Regions from separate parts of the Phytopseudomonas daroniae genome, predicted to be linked through region 3. Evidence: predicted binding sites of a transcription regulator. Region 3 holds the regulator's gene; each other region holds the start of a gene.
The links. Region 3 encodes FliA, which starts transcription of late flagellar genes. Its sites were predicted from a motif close to CTAAAGTTTNNNNNNNNNNNGCCGNTAA; they were not measured.

Region 1 (4,986 bases), on a different contig from region 3:
ACACCGTTCACGTTGGCCTGGGATGCGTCGATCATCTGTTGCAGCATCAGACGCTCCGGGCTCCACCAGAAACCGTTGTAGATCAGGCTGGCGTACTTCGGCATCAGCTCGTCTTTCAGGTGCGCGACTTCACGGTCGAGGGTGATCGACTCGATGGCGCGGTGGCCCTTGAGCATGATGGTGCCGCCGGGGGTTTCGTAGCAGCCACGGGACTTCATGCCGACGAAACGGTTCTCGACGATGTCCAGACGACCGATGCCGTTCTCGCCACCGATACGGTTCAGTTCAGCCAGTACGCTAGCCGGGCTCAGCGCCTTGCCATCGATGGCGACGATGTCACCGGCCTGGTAGGTCAGCTCGATGTAGGTCGGAGTATCCGGAGCCGCTTCAGGCGACTTGGTCCAACGCCACATGTCTTCTTCATGCTCGGTCCAGGTGTCTTCCAGCACGCCGCCTTCGTAGGAGATGTGCAGCAGGTTGGCATCCATGGAGTACGGCGACTTCTTCTTGCCGTGACGCTCGATCGGGATCGCATGCTTCTCGGCGTAATCCATCAGCTTCTCGCGGGACAGCAGATCCCACTCGCGCCACGGCGCGATCACTTTCACACCGGGCTTGAGCGCATAGGCGCCGAGTTCGAAGCGAACCTGGTCGTTGCCCTTGCCGGTAGCGCCGTGGGAGATGGCGTCGGCGCCAGTCTCGTTGGCGATCTCGATCAGGCGCTTGGCGATCAGCGGACGGGCGATGGAAGTACCCAGCAGGTACTCACCTTCGTAAACGGTGTTGGCGCGGAACATCGGGTAGACGAAATCGCGGACGAACTCTTCGCGCAGGTCATCGATGTAGATTTCCTTGACGCCCATGGCCTGGGCCTTGGCGCGGGCCGGCTCGACCTCTTCGCCCTGACCGAGATCGGCGGTGAAGGTCACCACTTCACAGTTATAGGTATCTTGCAGCCACTTGAGGATCACCGAGGTGTCCAGGCCACCGGAATAGGCCAGAACTACCTTTTTGACGTCCGCCATGCCATCCACTCCACGGGTTGTTCGAAAACCCGTGATTCTACTGCCCATGGGCCGCGATTTACAGGGGTGCGACAGGCGATGGCGTCAAGGCGACAGGATCAGGAGGTGGCCGCCGGCTCCGCAGTTACTGCAGGTGTCGCCTGCTCGGTGGGCTGCACGGGCGTTTCGGGCACTTTCTCCAGGCGTACCGAGACCCGTCGATTCTTGTTGCGATTGGCAGCCGTAGTGTTTGGCACCAGGGGATAACGCTCACCATGGAAGCGCATGACGATGCGTTCTTCCGGCACGCCCTGGGCCTTGAGGTACTCCATCACCGCCACAGCACGGCGGCGGGACAGGTCACGGTTGGTCAGACGGTTGCCGCTGCTGTCGGAGTGACCATCCAGCTCGATACGGTTGACTTCGGGGTCGGCCTTCATGAAATCGAGGATGATTTCCAGCTTGGCCTTGGCCATGGGGTCGAGCTCTACACCACCGCCCGGAAAGCCGATGTTGGACTGGCGCACCTGATCGAAGTTGACCGGCAGCAGCTTGGCCGTACAGTTCAGGTAATCGTCATAGGCCTTGCGGAAGCGCACCGGTAACAGCCGCACTTCGAGACTCTCACTGCCCATCGAGGTACGGTGGCGAACCAGCGGGCTACGCCCTTCCAGCAACCCGGCAAGCAGGCGCCCGGCCTGTTCCTGGCTGCTGTTGAACGGCATTTCGCCGTTACCGACACTGACCACACCGAGGTTGATATCACCGCGCCCCGGCTGCCACGGCGCGGCTGCTGCCAGCAGGGTCGCCGAGCCGCTGCCTAGCCAGCGCTCCCTCGCCTGCAAGCGGAATGTCGCCTGTTCGCCAGCGCGGCGCACGAACTCGCCCGAGCCGAAATCGGTGATCGGCTGCGTCAGGCGGCACTCGAACTGGTCGCCGGCTACCTGCCATTCGACCTTTTCCAGGCGAGTCTGGAAACTGATCGCGGCCGCAGGCAGACTCAAGCCTGCGCCGGCGAGCAATCCGACGATGAGGAAAAGAGGCTGACGCACAGCGAGCTCCACAAGAAAACACAACGTTCCCTGTGGGTATCGGTGACCACGGGAAAAACTTGAGCTACGCGATAGCCTATCTGCGGCGTGCCCCCGCCAACCTTTTCCGGTAGCATTCCGAGCATGTTTCGCCCCCGCCTGGAAGCCTCAATGACCGACCGCATCACCCTGCTGCGTCCTGACGACTGGCACATTCATCTGCGCGACGGCGCGGTACTGCCGCACACCGTCGCCGATGTCGCCCGTACCTTCGCCCGCGCGATCATCATGCCCAACCTGGTGCCGCCGGTGCGCAACGCCACCGAGGCTGATGGCTATCGCCAGCGCATCCTCGCCGCGCGGCCGGCCGACAGCCAGTTCGAGCCGTTGATGGTGCTGTACCTCACCGACCGTACCACGGGTGAAGATATCCGCGCTGCCAAGGCCAGTGGCTTCGTCCACGCGGCCAAGATGTACCCGGCGGGCGCGACCACCAACTCCGATTCCGGCGTAACCAGCCTGGACAACATCACCGGCGCCCTGGAAGCACTGGCGGAAACCGGCATGCCGCTGCTGGTACATGGTGAGGTCACTCGCGCCGATGTCGACGTTTTCGATCGCGAGAAGGCGTTCATCGACGAACATATGCGCCGCCTGGTCGAGCGTTTCCCGACCCTGAAAGTGGTGTTCGAACATATCACCACCGGCGACGCTGTCCAGTTCGTCAGGGAGGCGCCCGCCAACGTCGGTGCCACCATCACCGTCCAGCACCTCTTGTACAACCGCAACCACATGCTGGTCGGCGGCATTCGTCCGCATTTCTATTGCCTGCCGATCCTCAAGCGCAACACGCACCAGGAAGCGCTGCTCGACGCGGCCACCAGCGGCAATCCGAAGTTCTTCCTGGGCACCGATTCCGCTCCCCATGCCCGCCATGCCAAGGAAAACGCCTGCGGCTGCGCCGGTTGCTACACCGCTTATGCGGCCATCGAGCTGTATGCCGAGGCCTTCGAACAGCGCGGCGCGCTGGACAAGCTGGAAGCCTTCGCCAGCCACTTCGGCCCGGATTTCTACGGTTTACCACGCAACACCGACACCATCACTCTGGTGCGTGAATCGTGGAACGCACCGGCCAGCCTGCCTTTCGGCGAGCAGACGGTAATCCCCTTGCGCGCCGGCGAATCGCTGCGCTGGCGCCTGCTGGAGGCTGGTCAATGAGCGAAGAACAGTACGAAGACGAACAGGAACAGCCGAGCAGCAGCGGCCCGCGCCATCCCATGGCAGCGCGCTTTCGTGGCTACCTGCCCGTGGTAGTGGATGTCGAGACCGGCGGTTTCAACAGCGCCACCGATGCCCTGCTGGAAATCGCAGCCACCACCATCGGCATGGACGAGAGCGGCTACCTGTACCCGGATCACACGCATTTCTTCCGTGTCGAGCCGTTCGAAGGCGCCAATATCGAACAGGCGGCACTGGAGTTCACCGGCATCAAGCTCGATCACCCGCTGCGCATGGCGGTGAGCGAAGAGCATGCGCTGAACGAGATTTTCCGCGGCCTGCGCAAATCCCTGAAGGCCAATGGCTGCAAGCGCGCCATTCTGGTCGGCCACAACAGCAGCTTCGACCTGGGCTTTCTCAACGCCGCGGTCGCTCGCTGTGACCTCAAGCGCAATCCCTTTCACCCCTTCTCCAGCTTCGACACTGCCAGCCTCGCCGGCCTCGCCTATGGCCAGACCGTACTGGCCAAGGCGTGCCAGGCCGCCGGCATCGAGTTCGACGGCCGTGAAGCCCACTCCGCCCGCTACGACACCGAGAAGACCGCGGAGCTGTTCTGCGGCATCGTCAATCGCTGGAAGGAAATGGGCGGCTGGGAAGATTTCGACGAGTGAATGCCATGAAAAAATATCAGATCTTCATCGACGGACAGGCCGGCACCACGGGCCTGCAGATTCGCCAGCGGCTGGCCAGCCATCCGCAGATCGAAGTGGTCACCATCGACCACGACAAACGCCGCGACGCAGACGCCAAGCTCGAACTGATGCGCTCGGTAGACGTCACCGTGCTGTGCCTGCCGGACGATGCCGCCAAGGAAACCGCCATTCAGGCCCGCGAAGTCGGCTGCCGGGTGCTGGACGCCAGCTCAGCGCACCGTACCGCCAATGACTGGGTATTCGGTATGGCCGAGCTGGCCAAGGGCCAACGCGAAGCCATTGCCAAGGCCAGCGCCGTGAGCAACCCGGGCTGCTATGCCACCGGTGCCATCCTGTTGCTACGCCCGCTGATCGACGCCGGTCTGCTGAGCTCGGATCGCGAGCTATGCATCAACGCCGTATCCGGCTACACCGGTGGCGGTACCAAGATGGTCGAGCGCTACCAGCAGGACGACGCGCCGGTCTACGCCGCTTATGGCCTGGGTTTCGATCACAAGCACATTCCGGAAATCCAGCACTGGAGTGGCCTGCAGGCACGCCCCATCTTCCAGCCGGCGGTCGGCAGCTACGATCAGGGCATGCTGGTGATGATTCCGCTGCAAGGCAGCAACGGCATCGAGCTGCAAAAAGCCCTGAACGACTATTACCAGGGCGAGCAGTTCGTGCAGGTTCTGCCTTACAACGAAATTCCCGCCGATTCGGCACCGTTCATCACGCCCCATGGCCTGAACGGCAGCAATCGCGCCGAGCTGCAAGTGTACGGTGCCGGCAATGGCAAGCAGGCCCTGCTGGTGGCCAAGCTCGATAACCTCGGCAAAGGCGCTTCGGGTGCCGCGGTGCAGAACCTCAATATCATGCTCGGCCTGGATGAAGGGCTGTGCACGCAGATTGACTGAGCCCTGCCCTGTGAATAAAAACCGGCTCGCGAGCCGGTTTTTTTATGGCCTGCCATCCCTGGCGGCCACCCTTCAGGCCGTCGCAAGCGACGTTAAAAATGGCTCCCGACCATTTTTTATCGAG
Region 2 (4,986 bases), on a different contig from region 3:
TCAATCATCTGCGCCGCAAGCTCGGGCGTGAGGTGATCGAAACCCGCCGCGGCCAGGGCTACCGGTTCAGCGGTAGCGCCGCTTGAGGTCGATTCAGCGGCGCCTGAGCCTCGGGCTGATCAGCGTCCTGCTGGTCATTGGTCTGCTGCTGGCGCAAACCTGCCTATGGTTGTTCGATAACAGCCTGCGCCGCTACATGCAGTCCGGCCTGGAGGAGGAGGCGCAATCGCTTCTGGTCGCGCTGGTGCGCGGGCCTTCGGGCATCCAGCTGGATGAGTCGCGGCTCAGCGCGGCTTTTCAGCGCCCTTATTCCGGTCTTTATTTCCGTATCGACTTCGCCGACAAGAGCTGGCGTTCGCGCTCGCTGTGGGACAGCGAACTGCAGCCCAGCGATGTGGATGGCCTGCAGCCCGAACTGCAGGACGGGCCCCAGGGGCAATTGCTGGTGGCCTACCGCGGGGAGTACCGGCGATTTGGCCAGCAACTGACCATCTCCGTGGCGCGTGACTACACGCCCGTGCTGGAAAGCTTCCGGCGCGTGCAACGCATCGGCCTCGGCCTGGGGCTTGGCAGCCTGGCACTGATTCTGTTGCTGCAGCGCCTGGCGGTCAGTCGGGCGCTGCGCCCGCTGGAACAGACACGAGTACAGATCGCCCAACTGCAGGAAGGCCAGCGTTCCGAACTGGATGAAAGGGTGCCCGAGGAGCTGGAGCCCCTGGTCGAGCAGATCAACCATCTGCTGGCCCACACCGAAGAAACCCTGAAGCGCTCACGCAACGCCCTCGGCAACCTCGGGCACGCCCTGAAGACGCCGCTGGCGGTGCTGGTCAATCTGGCTGCTCGGGACGAACTGCGCGCCCACCCGGAGCTGCGTGACAACCTGATCGAACATCTGCAACAGATCGAGCAGCGTATCGCTCGTGAGTTGGGGCGTGCCCGCTTGGCCGGCGAAGCCTTGCCCGGTGCTCATTTCGATTGCCAGGAAGAACTGCCGGGATTGTTCGCGACTCTGGGCATGATCCACGCCAGTGACCTGAAGCTGAGCTGGCAAACCGTGCCGTCAGACTTGCGCTTGCCGCGCGACCGCGAGGATCTGCTGGAACTGCTCGGTAATCTGCTCGATAACGCCTGCAAATGGGCGGACAGTCAGGTACGCCTGCATATCGAGCGTACGACCGAGGCCTATGTTCTCACGGTCGATGACGACGGCCCGGGGATCGAAGGCGAGCGTCGTGAGGACGTGCTCAGCCGTGGCATTCGCCTGGATGAGCAGACCGCCGGACACGGCCTGGGGCTAGGCATCGTGCGCGATATCGTCGACGCCTGGGGCGGCACGATATCGCTGCATGACAGTGATCTGGGTGGGCTTCGCGTCAGGGTCGGACTGCCGCTGCGCACGCGCTGAACGGCAGTTCGACACGCTCGCTTACATGCCGTTGGTGAATGCCGGATCACTGAGATCGATGTTCGCACGCACCGGTTTCAGGGCTTCACCGTACTGAGCGAGGATGTCCAGGGTGTAATCGATACGCGCACGAATGCGGATGTCGTCTTCACTGACCGGTTGCTCGTCGTTCAGCACCTTGGTCACCTGGCGGATGATCAGGTGCTCCGGCAGGTAGTTCACGCGACAGTTCTTGTAGCTCGAGCTGCGCAGCTCGGCGATCGGGCTACCGCCGCCAATGCCCGAAGAAACGCCGACCAGCAGACCCGGCTTGTGCGCCAGTTCGGCCTTGCTGGCATAGATGAAGAAGTTCTTGATCGCCGGCCCGGCCATACCGTTCCACTCGGGAGCGATCACCACCACCGCATCGGCACTTTTCAGACGTTGGCTGTAGTCCGGCCAGGTGCCTTTGTCTTCGGCCGGCCACAGGGGCAGGGGGCCTGTGCCCAGATCGATGATCTGGCTCAGTTCGGCGCTGGTCTTGCCCAGCGTGATCAGGCGTTGGCGCAGAAAGTGGGCGACTTTTGCGGATTGGCTGTCAGGGCGGCTTGAGCCGGCAACCAGGACGATATCGAGCATGTGGATCCTCCATTGATAAAAGGCGTGAGGCTAATGCCCGTTGCCAGAAGCGGGAAAGACGTTTGTGCTATTTGCTTAGAACCGTTCTTGCGGTGCGTTCGATAAACCTTGTGGCCATTCTCGTGCGGATTTTTGACACCCAAGTCAGCTTCCGGCAGAGTGCGACGCTTTTTGTGGACAGCCACCCTTGGCTGCCACCCCAACGGGCCGTCGCTTGCGCGGTGATTCCAGGAGCCTTTCATGAACGCAGTTATCGCCGCCGTCGGCATCATGCTGATTCTCAGCCTTTGCCGGGTGCACGTGGTGGTGGCGCTGATCGTCGGCGCTCTGGCAGGCGGTATGATCGGTGGTCTGGGCATCGAAGGCTCACTGGCCGCGTTCAACAAAGGTCTGGGTGGTGGTGCCACCGTGGCGCTTTCCTATGCCTTGCTGGGGGCCTTTGCCGTGGCGATCGCCAAGTCGGGGCTGGCCCACGCGCTCGCCGACAAGGCACTGGTCATGGTCGGGCGGCAGGATTCGCGTGGCGGCGGTTCGCTGAAGTGGATGCTGGTGGGGCTGCTGTTGGCAGTAGCGATTTCTTCGCAGAACATCCTGCCGATCCATATCGCCTTCATCCCGTTGCTGGTGCCACCGCTGCTTTTCGTCATCACCCGGTTGCAGATCGACCGACGACTGATCGCCTGCGTGCTCACCTTCGGTCTGATCACGCCCTACATGTTCCTGCCGGTGGGTTTCGGCAACATCTTTCTCAACGAAATCCTGCTGGCCAACGTGGTACGCAGCGGAGTGGATGTGACAGGCGTGAACGTCAGCCATGCCATGCTGATCCCGGCCATGGGGATGGTCACGGGTCTGTTGCTGGCGCTGTACAGCTACCGTCGCAAGCGCAGTTACGACTTGGCGCTGGTCGAGCGTACCGAGCGCGTGGATGTCGCTTACAACCGCCGCAGCCTGGTGGTAGCGGGTGTGGCCGTGGCCATCGCGTTCGGCGCGCAACTGTGGCTCGATTCGATGATCATCGGCGCGCTGCTCGGTTTCGTGGTGTTCTCCGCTTCGGGCATCGTGCGCTGGAAGGAAACCGACGATCTGTTCACCGAAGGCATGAAGATGATGGCGATGATCGGTTTCATCATGATCGCCGCCTCGGGTTTCGCTGAAGTGATGCGCGAGACCGGCGAGGTCAAAGGGTTGGTGGACGCCAGCGCCGCGTGGATCGGCGACAGCAAGGGCCTGGGCGTGCTGATGATGTTGCTGGTCGGCCTGCTGGTGACCATGGGCATCGGCTCGTCGTTTTCCACGGTGCCGATCATTGCCGCGATCTTCGTACCGCTCTGCATGCAAATGGGCTTCAGCCCGCTGGCCACGGTATGCATCGTCGGCACCGCCGGCGCCATTGGCGATGCCGGTTCGCCTGCCTCGGACTCGACCCTAGGCCCGACCGCCGGCCTCAATGTCGACGGCCAGCACAACCATGTCTGGGACACCGTGGTGCCCACCTTCCTGCACTACAACCTGCCGCTGCTGGTGTTCGGCTGGGTCGCCGCGATGGTGCTGTGACGGCTGCGCATCGCTCATGCAGCGTTAAAAAGGCTGGAGGCCCAGCCGCTAAACCACTTGCATCCTGAAGCGAGCCTTTGAGCGGGGTCATGATGTGCCCGTTCGACGGTTGGGTTTAACGTTCTCGACGGGGCTGCCGATATGGATGGTAGCTCCGTTGTATTTCGTATGGCTCACAAGGAAAACAAAAATGCGCCTGACCTTGAAATCGAAAGTCGTTCTGTTGGCTCTGATCCCCGTATTGCTGTTCGCTGTGGTGCTCAGCGGTGCTGCGGCCAAGGTGCTGTACGGTCTGGCCGAGCAGGAGGTGGAAGAAACCCGCAGCCGCCTGCTTGAGGAAAAACGCAGCGAACTGCAGAACTACATGTCCATCGCACTGGGATCCGTACAGCAGTTGTACGACGCGGCGCCCAATGGCGATCTGGCCAGTCGCGAGCAGGCCATCGCCATTCTGGCGAAGATCAAGTACGGCGAGGATGGCTACTTCTTCGGCCATGATTCCAATGTGGTGCGACTGTTCCGCAGTACCAGCCCGGTGGACGTCGGCAACGATCTTTCGAATCGGCGCGATGTAAACGGCGTGTACATCAACCGCGAACTGGTGCGCGTTGCCAAGGACAACAGCTACTACGTCAATTATTCCTCGCCGTTGCCCAGTAACGAGGCGGTGCAGGTGCCCAAGCTCGCCTACAGCTACTACCTGCCGAAATGGGACATGGCCATCGGTACAGCGCTGAATCTCGACGGCGTCGAGGCACAGATCGCCGGGGTGCAGGAAGAAATCGACCAGCGTGTAGGCACCATCATCACCAGTATCATGGTTATCGGCGGGGTGTTGCTGGTGGTGTTCGGCGTGGTCGGTCTGATCCTCAGCAACACCTTTCTGCGTCCGTTGCAGCAGATCAAGGCCAACCTGGACGACATAGCCGCTGGCGAGGGCGATCTGACCCGGCGTCTGCCCATCGACAGCAACGACGAGCTGGGAGAGCTAGCCGGCTCGTTCAACCGTTTCGTCGAGAAGGTGCATGGCCTGGTGCGGCAGATCGTTGACATGACCGGCCAATTGACCGAGCTGGTCGGCCAAGTCTCCGCCCAGGCCCAGCGTTCGGAACAGGCCATGGAGCGTCAGCGCCATGAAACGGATCAGGTCGCCACAGCCATCAACGAGATGTCTGCCGCGGCCCACGAAGTGGCGAAGAGCGCCCAGGGCGCTGCAGAAGCTGCACAGCAGACGGATCGCGAAGGCCAGGCGGCCAAACAGGTGGTGGACGGCAGCATCGCACGTATCCACTCCCTGGTCGGCGACATTCGCGGCAGCGGCACATCTCTCGATAACCTGCAGAAGGACGTGCACTCGATTGTCAGTGTGCTCGACGTGATCCGCTCGATCGCCGAACAGACCAACC
Region 3 (4,986 bases):
TCGGCGGTGACCACGTCGAGGTTGGAGACGGCCTTGGACATGGTCTCGTCGCCGCTGTTGAGCCCCAGGCGCACCAGGCGGTTACGCACCAGCACCAGTTCGCCGACCATGTTCATGATCTCGTCCAGGCGTGCGGTGTCGACCCGTACCGTGGTTTCCGCCTCACTCGCTGGCGCAGCGGCGGCGGCCGGTGCGGCTGCTGTTTTTGCCTTGGCTGGCTCGACCTTGGCCGCCGGCGCAGGAGCTGCCTTGCTGGCGGCGGGTGCAACGGGCTTGGCTTCGGGCTTCGGAGCAGGTGCAATGGGCGCAATGGCGGTCGGCTCGACGAACTTGCCTTTGCCGTGCAACTGATCGAGCAGAGCCTCGAACTCGTCGTCGGTGATTTCATCGCCCTGCGCCGCAGAACTGGCGGGTGCGGCAGGAGCAGCCGATACAGGCGCCTCAGCCGGCGTGCTGGCGAATTGTCCTTTACCGTGCAACTGATCGAGCAAGGCTTCGAATTCGTCGTCGGTTATATCGTCGCCGTTACCACCGCTCGCGGCACTGACCGGCGCAGGCACCTCGACAGCGGGCGTTGCGGAGGTCGCGAACTGTCCCTTGCCATGCAGTTGGTCAAGCAGCGATTCGAATTCATCATCGCTGATTTCGTCGTCCGAGCCGCTCGCCTGCGGTTGCGGCTCATCGCCCAGGGCATCGAGCAATTGTTCGAATTCGCTGTCCGTAATGTCCGTCGATGCCTCTGCGGCCGGCTCGACTGGTGCAACGACCGTGACCGGGGCAGGCGCTGCGGCAGGAGCGGGTTCGGCCAGGCGCGCCAGAGCTGCCAGCAGCTCGGGAGAGGCCGGTGTCGGCTTGGTGCGCTCGCGCACTTCGGTGAACATGCCATTGACGGCATCCAGTGCTTCGAGCACCACGTCCATCAATTCCGAGTCGACACGACGCGCACCCTTGCGCAGGATGTCGAACACGTTCTCGGCGATATGGCAGCACTCCACCAGCTCATTGAGCTGCAAGAAACCGGCCCCGCCTTTTACCGTGTGAAATCCCCGAAAAATCGCATTGAGCAGGTTCATATCGTCCGGGCGGCTTTCCAGCTCCACCAATTGCTCGGACAACTGCTCGAGAATCTCGCCGGCCTCTACCAGGAAATCCTGGAGGATTTCTTCATCGGCGCCGAAGCTCATATGACGTGCTCCTAAAATCCCAGGCTGGACAGCAAATCGTCGACGTCGTCCTGGGAGGATGCGACATCATCACGCTTATCGGCATGAATCTGCGGACCTTCACCGTGGGACGCATCTTTTTGTTTGTTCTGCTCGACACGCAACTCGTCGTGATTGTGTTCGATGCCGGCGAAGCGATCGACCTGGCTGGCCATCAACATGAGCTTCAGCAGGTTGCTCTCTACCTCGGTCACCAGTTGCGTGACACGCTTGATCACTTGCCCGGTCAGATCCTGATAGTCCTGCGCCAGTAAAATGTCGTTGAGATGCCCGGACAGCTTGCTGCTGTCGCGTTGGCTGCGCGCAAGAAACAGCTCGATGCGCTTGGCCAGCTCACGGAAAGCCTCAGCCCCCATTTCACGGCGCATGAAACGCCCCCAATCCTCGCTCAGGGCATCGGCTTCGCTGCTCAGGTCATTGACCAGTGGCGCGCTCTGCTCGACCAGATCCATGGTGCGATTGGCTGCGCGCTCGGTCATGGTCACGACGTAATTGAGCCGCTCGGTGGCGTCGGATATCTGCGAGACTTCCTGGGCGTGAGGCACCCGGGGATCGAGCTGAAAATTGACGATGGCGTTATGCAGCTCACGCGTGAGCTTGCCGACTTCGTGGTAAAGACCCCGGTCGCGCGCCTTGTTCAGTTCATTGATCAGCTGTATCGCTTCACCAAAGTTGCCTTGTTCAAGGCTGTTTACCAGTTGGCGGGCATTGCTTTTCAGGGTCGACTCGAGGCCGGCCTCTTGAGAATCATCGTGTTCCATAACAACCTCGCGGCAGACATCAGCCGTTGACCCGCTCGAATATTTTCTCAATCTTTTCTTTGAGCACCTGAGCGGTGAATGGCTTGACCACATAGCCGTTCACACCGGCTTGGGCGGCCTCGATGATCTGATCGCGCTTGGCCTCTGCCGTAACCATCAGCACCGGCATCTGCTTCAAGCGCTCATCCGCACGCACTGCACGCAGCAAGTCGATACCGCTCATGCCCGGCATGTTCCAGTCGGTCACCAGAAAGTCGAAGCTACCGCTTTGCAGCATCGGCAATGCGGTGGTGCCGTCGTCGGCTTCCGCCGTGTTGGTGAACCCCAGATCACGCAAGAGGTTCTTGATGATCCGTCGCATCGTCGAGAAATCATCGACGATGAGGATTTTCATGTTCTTGTCCAAGTCGACCTCCGTACAGTCCTAAAACGCCTTCAGCATTCCGAAGCGCTTATAAATCGTGAAACCGGCCTGGCGGAACGCCACAAAACCATTGCGCCCTGCTTTGCTGCGTTCACTGTGTTTTCCAGCGCCCTGCCAATTCTCAAAAATATGCGCAAGGCCTGCTGCGTGTCGGCCCTGCTGCGTTGAAAACACCCTGGGTTGCCAGCCCAGTCGACAAGCCGCTTGCGGCTAACGCACGTCAGTGCGGGCCAGAAGCGAGTAGTGCTCATTTTTACCAACAGTAAGTCGCCCGCGACTCCGACCGCTTCCCCACCTGCTTTCGCGGGGGCGCCTAACCCTTGCTGAGCTCTACCCTTGAAAAAACTCTTATGCGCGCCAATCCACTAACCGCGCGCGTAAACGCGCGGCACACTGACTGTGCAATTGGCTGACTCGCGACTCACTAACTCCCAGTACCTCGCCGATTTCCTTGAGGTTCAATTCCTCATCGTAATACAGCGACAACACCAACCGCTCACGCTCCGGCAGATTGCTGATGGCATCGACCAGAGCCGCCTGGAAACGATCATCTTCCAGTTCATGCGAAGGCCCGTGGTGCAGGGAACTCGTGTCTTCCTGCAGCCCACCACTCTCGCCTTCCTGCAACAGGTCGTCGAAACTGAATAAGCGGCTGCCCAAAGTGTCGCCAAGAATGCCGTAGTAATCCCCGAGACTCAATTGGAGTTCGGCAGCAACCTCCTGATCTTTAGCGTCTCTTCCGGTTCTCGCTTCGATTTTTCGAATTGCGTCGCTGACCATCCGGCTGTTGCGGTGTACCGAACGTGGTGCCCAATCGCCCTTGCGCACCTCATCGAGCATGGAGCCACGAATGCGAATCCCGGCAAAGGTCTCGAAACTGGCGCCCTTGCCAGCGTCATAGTTGCGGGATGCCTCGAGCAGGCCAATCATTCCGGCCTGGATCAGATCATCCACCTGCACGTTGGCGGGCAGACGCGCCAGCAGGTGATAGGCAATGCGCTTGACCAACGGCGCGTAACGCTCAATCAATTGATGCTGTGAATCCCGTGCCTGTGTCTTGCTATACATGCGGAGTCCAGAGGCTGTCGTCATACAGCCGTGTCTGCAGTCGGTTGTTGCACCAAGCGCTCGACGAAGAACTCCAGATGGCCTCGCGGATTGGCCGGCAACGGCCATGCGTCAACCTTCTGGGCAATCGCCTTGAACGCCAGCGCGCACTTCGAACGAGGGAACGCCTCATACACCGCACGCTGTTTCTGTACGGCTTTGCGTACCGACTCGTCGTAAGGCACCGCACCCACATACTGCAGCGCGACATCCAGGAAACGGTCGGTGACCTTGGTCAGCTTAGCAAACAGGTTGCGGCCCTCCTGCGGGCTGTGCGCCATATTGGCGAGCACCCGGAAACGATTCATGCCGTGGTCACGATTGAGCAGCTTGATCAGCGCGTAGGCATCGGTGATCGAGGTCGGCTCGTCGCACACCACCACCAGTACTTCCTGGGCGGCGCGCACGAAGCTCACCACCGAGTCGCCGATACCGGCGGCGGTGTCCACGATCAGTACGTCGAGGTTGTCGCTGATATCGCTGAATGCCTGGATGAGGCCAGCGTGCTGCATGGGCGTGAGCTGCACCATGCTCTGGGTGCCGGAGGCCGCAGGCACGATACGAATGCCGCCAGGCCCCTGCAGGATGACATCGCGCAGTTCGCACTCACCCTCGATCACGTCAGCCAGGGTGCGCTTGGCCGTCAGACCGAGCAGCACGTCGACGTTGGCCAGCCCCAGATCGGCATCCATGAGCATGACGCGCCGACCGAGATCCGCCAGCGCCAACGACAAATTCACCGACACATTGGTCTTGCCAACGCCGCCTTTGCCGCCGGTCACCGCGATCACCTGTACGGGATGCATACCCATGTTATCTACACACCTTATCTATCTTCGCTTTAAGCCATAGGGCCATTGTGCGCTGCCGGGACGACCGCAACCAGCGCTTCGCCACACAGCATGATCATCCCGCGCGTCGTGCCGGATCCTGATACAAGCCTGCAAACATATCGGCCATCGTATCCTCACTGGGCTCATCCGGAGCCTGCAGACCGACGGCACGGCTGACCAGTTGATGACTACGCGGCACCTGTACATCGTCCGGAATCCGCGGGCCATCTGCCAGATAGGCTACTGGTAGACGGTGGCTAATAGCCAGACCCAATACCTCACCCATGCTGGTCGCTTCGTCCAGTTTACTCAGAATGCAGCCGGCCAGCCCACAGCGCTTGTAGCTGTGATAGGCGGCCTTCAGCACTTGCGCCTGGCTGGTAGCAGCCAGCACAAGGTAATTTCGGGCGTTGACGCCGCGGCTTGCCAGGGTTTCCAGTTGCATACGCAGCGCCGGGTCGCTGGCCGGCAGACCGGCTGTATCGATAAGCACCACACGCTTGCGCGCCAACGGCGCCAGCGCCTGAGTCAAAGACTGACCGGGATCGACGTGGGTCACGGATACGCCAAGAATACGGCCCAGGGTCTTTAGCTGTTCCTGGGCACCGATGCGGTAGCTGTCCATGCTCACCAGGGCG
Region 4 (4,986 bases), on a different contig from region 3:
TTCGCCCTGCAGGCCGTAACGCTGCAGGCTGCTCTCGACCATTTCCTCGGCCAGCAGCAGCAGGCGATCGCCGACATCCACCAGGGCGTAGGTGAATTCCGGGTGAACGTTCAACGCCTGGTTGGCCGGGATGGTCCAGGGCGTGGTGGTCCAGATGACGATGCTGGTCGGCTTGCTCAGGCTGGCCAGACCGAAGGCGGCGGCCAGCTTGTCGGCGTCTTCGACCGGGAAGGCGACGTCGATGGCATCGGACTTCTTGTCCTGGTATTCGACCTCGGCCTCGGCCAGTGCCGAGCCACAGTCGAAGCAGAAGTTGACCGGTTTCAGGCCCTTGAACACGAAGCCATTCTTGACGATCTCCGCCAGAGCGCGGATCTCGCCGGCCTCGTTGGCGAAGTTCATGGTCAGGTAGGGGTTGTTCCACTCGCCCAGCACACCAAGGCGGATGAAGTTGCCCTTCTGCTCTTCGACCTGCTCGCCGGCGTAGGTACGGCAGCGTTCACGGGTCAGATCGGCCGGCTGATTCTTGCCAAAGGTGGTTTCGACCTTGTGCTCGATCGGCAGACCATGGCAATCCCAGCCCGGTACGTATGGCGCATCGAAGCCCGCGATGGTCTTGGAGCGGGTGATGATGTCCTTGAGGATCTTGTTCAGCGCGTGACCGATATGGATGCTGCCGTTCGCATAGGGCGGGCCGTCGTGCAGGACGAACTTCGGCCGGTCTGCGCCAATCTCACGCAGCTTCCGATACAGACCAATCTCGTCCCAGCGCTGCAGGATCTGCGGCTCGCGCTGCGGCAGGCCGGCCTTCATCGGGAACTGGGTATCTGGAAGATTCAACGTGGCTTTATAGTCGGTCATCTCGGCTCTTCACTTAAGCGGTTGGCCGTGCCAATGGGCGCGGGCGGCGGCAATATCGGCAGCAATTGCCGTCTTCAGTGCCTCGAGTGAGGCGAAACGCTGCTCATCGCGCAGCTTGTGGTGGAATGCCACCGTCAAACGCCGGCCATACAGGTCGCCGGCAAAATCCAGCAGGTGCACCTCGAGGTGGGCGCTCCCGTCACCGGCCACGCTGGGGCGAACGCCAATGTTGGCGACGCCGGGCCATGGCCGGCCATCTATCTCGGCGCTGACCAGGTAGACCCCGGTCAGCGGTGCGCGCTTGCGCTTGAGCTGCACGTTGGCGGTTGGCGCATTCAACTGACGACCGAGCTTCTGTCCGTGCAGCACTCGCCCGACGATCCGGAACGGCCGCCCGAGCATGTCCTCGGCGCCCTTGAAGTCAGCACTGGCAAGAGCCTCACGCACGCGGGTACTGCTGACGCGCTGGCCATCGATCTCCACGGTCTTGGCCGCCTCGACGGTAAAGCCTTCACGCTGCGCAGCTTCGGCCAGAAAGGCGAAATCGCCGGCACGGTCGCAACCGAAGCGGAAATCGTCACCCACTTCAAGATGCAGAACGCCAAGGCCATCGAGCAATACGCGCTGCACGAACTCGGCTGCGCTCAACTCACGCAAGCGCGGGTTGAAGGCCAGGCACAGCACGCGGTCGACGCCTTCGGCAGCCAACAAGGCGAGCTTGTCACGCAGACGACTCAGTCGCGCAGGTGCACCTTTGGGATCGAAATACTCACGCGGCTGCGGCTCGAACAGCACCACGCAGCTCGGTACGCCCAGCTCCGCAGAACGCTCACGCAAACGCGCCAGAATCGCCTGGTGGCCACGGTGAACGCCGTCGAAATTACCGATGGTGGCGACACAGCCCCGATGCTGGGGCCGCAGATTATGAAGGCCTCGAACCAGCTGCATAACGCGCTTCTTGCTCACAAAGTGGCCAATTATACGCACAGCGGCTGGCGCCGGGTAGGCTGATACGGTGCTCTATTACTGTTAGCACGACACGCCCACTCAGCCAACCGAACGACGGGCGAAATCACGCAGACGGAAACCGAGAATACCCAGCACCGCGAAATAGCTCAGCGCCCCAGCAGCCACCAGCGCCCCCAGGCGCAGCAAGCGCTGCAACATATTGCCCTCGCTCCAGGCCGGCATCAGCCACAGCATGCCAAGCAACACCGCGACCATCACCAGCACCGCCGCCAGTAGCTTGCCGGCAAACAGGCCCCAGCCGGGTTGCGGCTGATAGAAGCCGCGTGCACGCAATTTCCAGAACAGCAGGCCGGCATTCAGGCAGGCCGCCAGACCGATGGCCAGGGCCAGGCCGGCATGGGCCAGCGGGATGACGAACACGAACAGCACGTTCATCACCTGCGTCATCAGCAGGGTGAACATGGCGATGCGCACCGGCGTGCGGATGTCCTGGCGGGCGTAGAACGCCGGCGCCAGCACCTTGACCAACAGCATGCCGAGCAGCCCCACCGAATAGGCAAGCAAGGCGCGCTGGGTCATGTCGGCATCGGCGGCGGTGAATTTTCCGTACTGGAACAGCGCCACCACCAGCGGTTCGGACAGCAACGCCAAGGCCAGCGCACAGGGCAGCGCCAGCAGAATGCACAGGCGCAGGCCCCAATCGAGCAGTTTCGAGTAGGCGGCAGGATCCTGCGCGGCATGAGTCTTCGCCAGCGACGGCAGCAGGATGGTGCCCAGCGCCACACCCAGCACTCCGGCGGGCAGCTCCATCAGGCGGTCGGCGTAATACATCCACGATACCGAGCCAGCCACCAGAAAGGAGGCGAACACGGTATTGATGATCAGGGAAATCTGCGCCACCGAGACGCCGAGGATCGCCGGGCCCATCTGCCGCAACACCCGCCACACCCCACTATCGCGCAGGTTGAGGCGCGGCAGTACCAGCAGGCCGATCTTGCGCAAATGAGGCAGTTGATAAAGCAGCTGCAGCAATCCGCCGACCAGCACCGCCCAGCCCATGGCCATGATCGGCGGGTCGAAATAAGGCGTCAGAAACAGAGCGAAGAAAATCATGCTGACGTTGAGCAGCGTCGGCACGAAAGCCGGTACGGCGAACCGGTTCCAGGTGTTGAGCAACGCACCGACGAAGGACGACAGCGAAATCAGGAATATATAAGGAAAGGTCACCCGCAGCAGATCGCTGGTCAGCTCGAAACGCTCGGGGTTGTCGCTGAAGCCCGGTGCCGACGCCCAGACGATCCAGGGTGCAGCCAGCACGCCAAGCAGCGTCACCAGTGCCAGCACCAGGGTCAGTTGGCCGGCCACATAAGCGACGAAAGTACGAGTCGCCTCCTCGCCTTTCTGGGTTTTGTACTCCGCCAGGATCGGCACGAAGGCCTGGGAAAAGGCACCCTCGGCAAAAATACGGCGCAGCAGGTTGGGCAGTTTGAACGCCACCACGAAGGCATCCGAGGCGATGCCCGCACCGAAGATCCTGGCCATGATGGTGTCGCGCACGAAACCGAGAATCCGCGACAGCATGGTGATGGAGCTGACCGCGGCCAGCGACTTGAGAAGATTCATTCGGCAGGGATGCTCAATCAGCGTTTACTTGATCCACACGCGCAACGCTCGTCACGCGCCAGCAACAGACCGCGACACCGCACGAAGGTGCAACGCCACAAGTGCGGGCCAGGAGTGTAGAATCGCCGGCCTGATAAAGCATCCTTTCTTGCAACGGCTCTACGACGACTGACCAAGTATCGACCTTGACAAGTGCTTCGCTCGCCTGCATGATTCGCGGCCTTATTTGTCTGTAACCCCTTAGTTTTCGAGGAGCTTGACGGTGGCCAATACACCTTCTGCCAAAAAACGCGCAAAACAGGCTGAGAAGCGTCGTAGCCATAACGCCAGCCTGCGCTCCATGGTTCGTACCTACATCAAGAACGTAGTCAAGGCTATCGACGCCAAAGACCACGAAAAAGCACAAGCTGCTTACGTTCTGGCTGTGCCTGTTATCGACCGTATGGCCGATAAAGGCATCATCCACAAGAACAAGGCCGCTCGTCACAAGAGCCGCCTGAACGGTCATGTTAAAGCACTCAGCCAAGCTGCTGCTTAAACTACCCGTTTCATGAAAAACCGACCTCAGGGTCGGTTTTTTATTGCCTATGGAAAAGTAGAGACGCCGCCTTCCTCCACCTGGCAGGCCTCGCACCAGCCCTCTCGCTCACAAGACAATCCAGTCAAGCAAAAGACCCTCCTGCCGATACGGTGAAAGTCATCCGTGGCATGGTGCACGGAAAACGGGAAGGAACTCCGCTATGTGGTTAAGAGGTTTGGATATTGGAAAACGCGCCGGTCTGGCGTTCGCATTACTGGCAACCCTGCTGCTGGGGCTCGGGCTCTTCGCGCTGTCGCAGATGAACCGCATGAATGCCGCCTCGGATCAAATCCGCGACAATTGGCTGCCATCCCTGGTCTCTACCGAAGGACTGGCCACCAGCATAGGGCGCATCCGAGCCCTGACGCTGAGGAGCGCCTTGCTGACAAACGAATCCGAGCGGCAAAGCACCCTCGCCGTGATCGATGGCATCGCACAATCCGTTCCGGGTCAATTCGATACCTACGCCAAGCTCGTCAGCGGGCCACAAGAGCAAGCGCTATTCGAGCAACTCCGCAAAGCCTACGGCGAATACTCCAACCTGCAGCAACAGGTAGTGTCTGCGGCACGCGCCGGCCGCATCGACGAAGCCACGCAGCTCGCTACCGGGCCGCTATCAACCTACGCCGACGGATTGGCCGCCGCGCTCAAAAACCTCTCACACTTCAACAATGATGGCGCCATGCAGTCCACGAATGCCAGCCAGGCCGCCTTCCACAACGCCGAAAAAATGGTCATCACCACGCTGATCATCAGCATTGCCCTGACCGTGCTATTGGCCGTGGTACTGACCCGCAGCATCGTCGGCCCACTGGGCGAATCTCTGCGCGTAGCCGAAGTCATCGCTACCGGCGACCTGACCCAGAGCATTCAGGTGACAGGCACAGACGAGCCGGCTCGCCTGATGACCGCCCTGCAGGCCATGCAGAAGAATCTGCACGCCGCCATCCAGA

Region 1: a site for FliA is predicted at 2,093-2,120, ahead of DNK10_RS20830 (flagellar protein MotY). Genes of this name have one in related genera too.
Region 2: a site for FliA is predicted at 3,696-3,723, ahead of DNK10_RS17315 (methyl-accepting chemotaxis protein). Genes of this name have one in related genera too.
Region 4: a site for FliA is predicted at 4,115-4,142, ahead of DNK10_RS17955 (methyl-accepting chemotaxis protein). Genes of this name have one in related genera too.

What each region holds. Positions count from the first base shown of each region.
Region 1 covers NZ_QJUJ01000010.1:107,317-112,302, forward strand. The annotation lists gene DNK10_RS20825 (argininosuccinate synthase) at 1-1,025, opposite strand, end outside; gene DNK10_RS20830 (flagellar protein MotY) at 1,124-2,056, opposite strand; gene pyrC (dihydroorotase) at 2,207-3,253, shown strand; gene rnt (ribonuclease T) at 3,250-3,924, shown strand; gene argC (N-acetyl-gamma-glutamyl-phosphate reductase) at 3,930-4,862, shown strand.
Region 2 covers NZ_QJUJ01000007.1:174,912-179,897, forward strand. The annotation lists gene DNK10_RS17295 (response regulator transcription factor) at 1-86, shown strand, start outside; gene DNK10_RS17300 (sensor histidine kinase) at 83-1,405, shown strand; gene DNK10_RS17305 (NADPH-dependent FMN reductase) at 1,427-2,023, opposite strand; gene DNK10_RS17310 (Na+/H+ antiporter family protein) at 2,264-3,580, shown strand; gene DNK10_RS17315 (methyl-accepting chemotaxis protein) at 3,771-4,986, shown strand, end outside.
Region 3 covers NZ_QJUJ01000005.1:199,900-204,885, forward strand. The annotation lists gene DNK10_RS14330 (chemotaxis protein CheA) at 1-1,184, opposite strand, end outside; gene DNK10_RS14335 (protein phosphatase CheZ) at 1,196-1,984, opposite strand; gene DNK10_RS14340 (chemotaxis response regulator CheY) at 2,004-2,378, opposite strand; gene fliA (RNA polymerase sigma factor FliA) at 2,757-3,500, opposite strand; gene fleN (MinD/ParA family protein) at 3,497-4,327, opposite strand; gene flhF (flagellar biosynthesis GTPase FlhF) at 4,422-4,986, opposite strand, start outside.
Region 4 covers NZ_QJUJ01000008.1:42,722-47,707, reverse strand. The annotation lists gene ileS (isoleucine--tRNA ligase) at 1-861, opposite strand, end outside; gene ribF (bifunctional riboflavin kinase/FAD synthetase) at 871-1,809, opposite strand; gene murJ (murein biosynthesis integral membrane protein MurJ) at 1,909-3,453, opposite strand; gene rpsT (30S ribosomal protein S20) at 3,716-3,991, shown strand; gene DNK10_RS17955 (methyl-accepting chemotaxis protein) at 4,194-4,986, shown strand, end outside.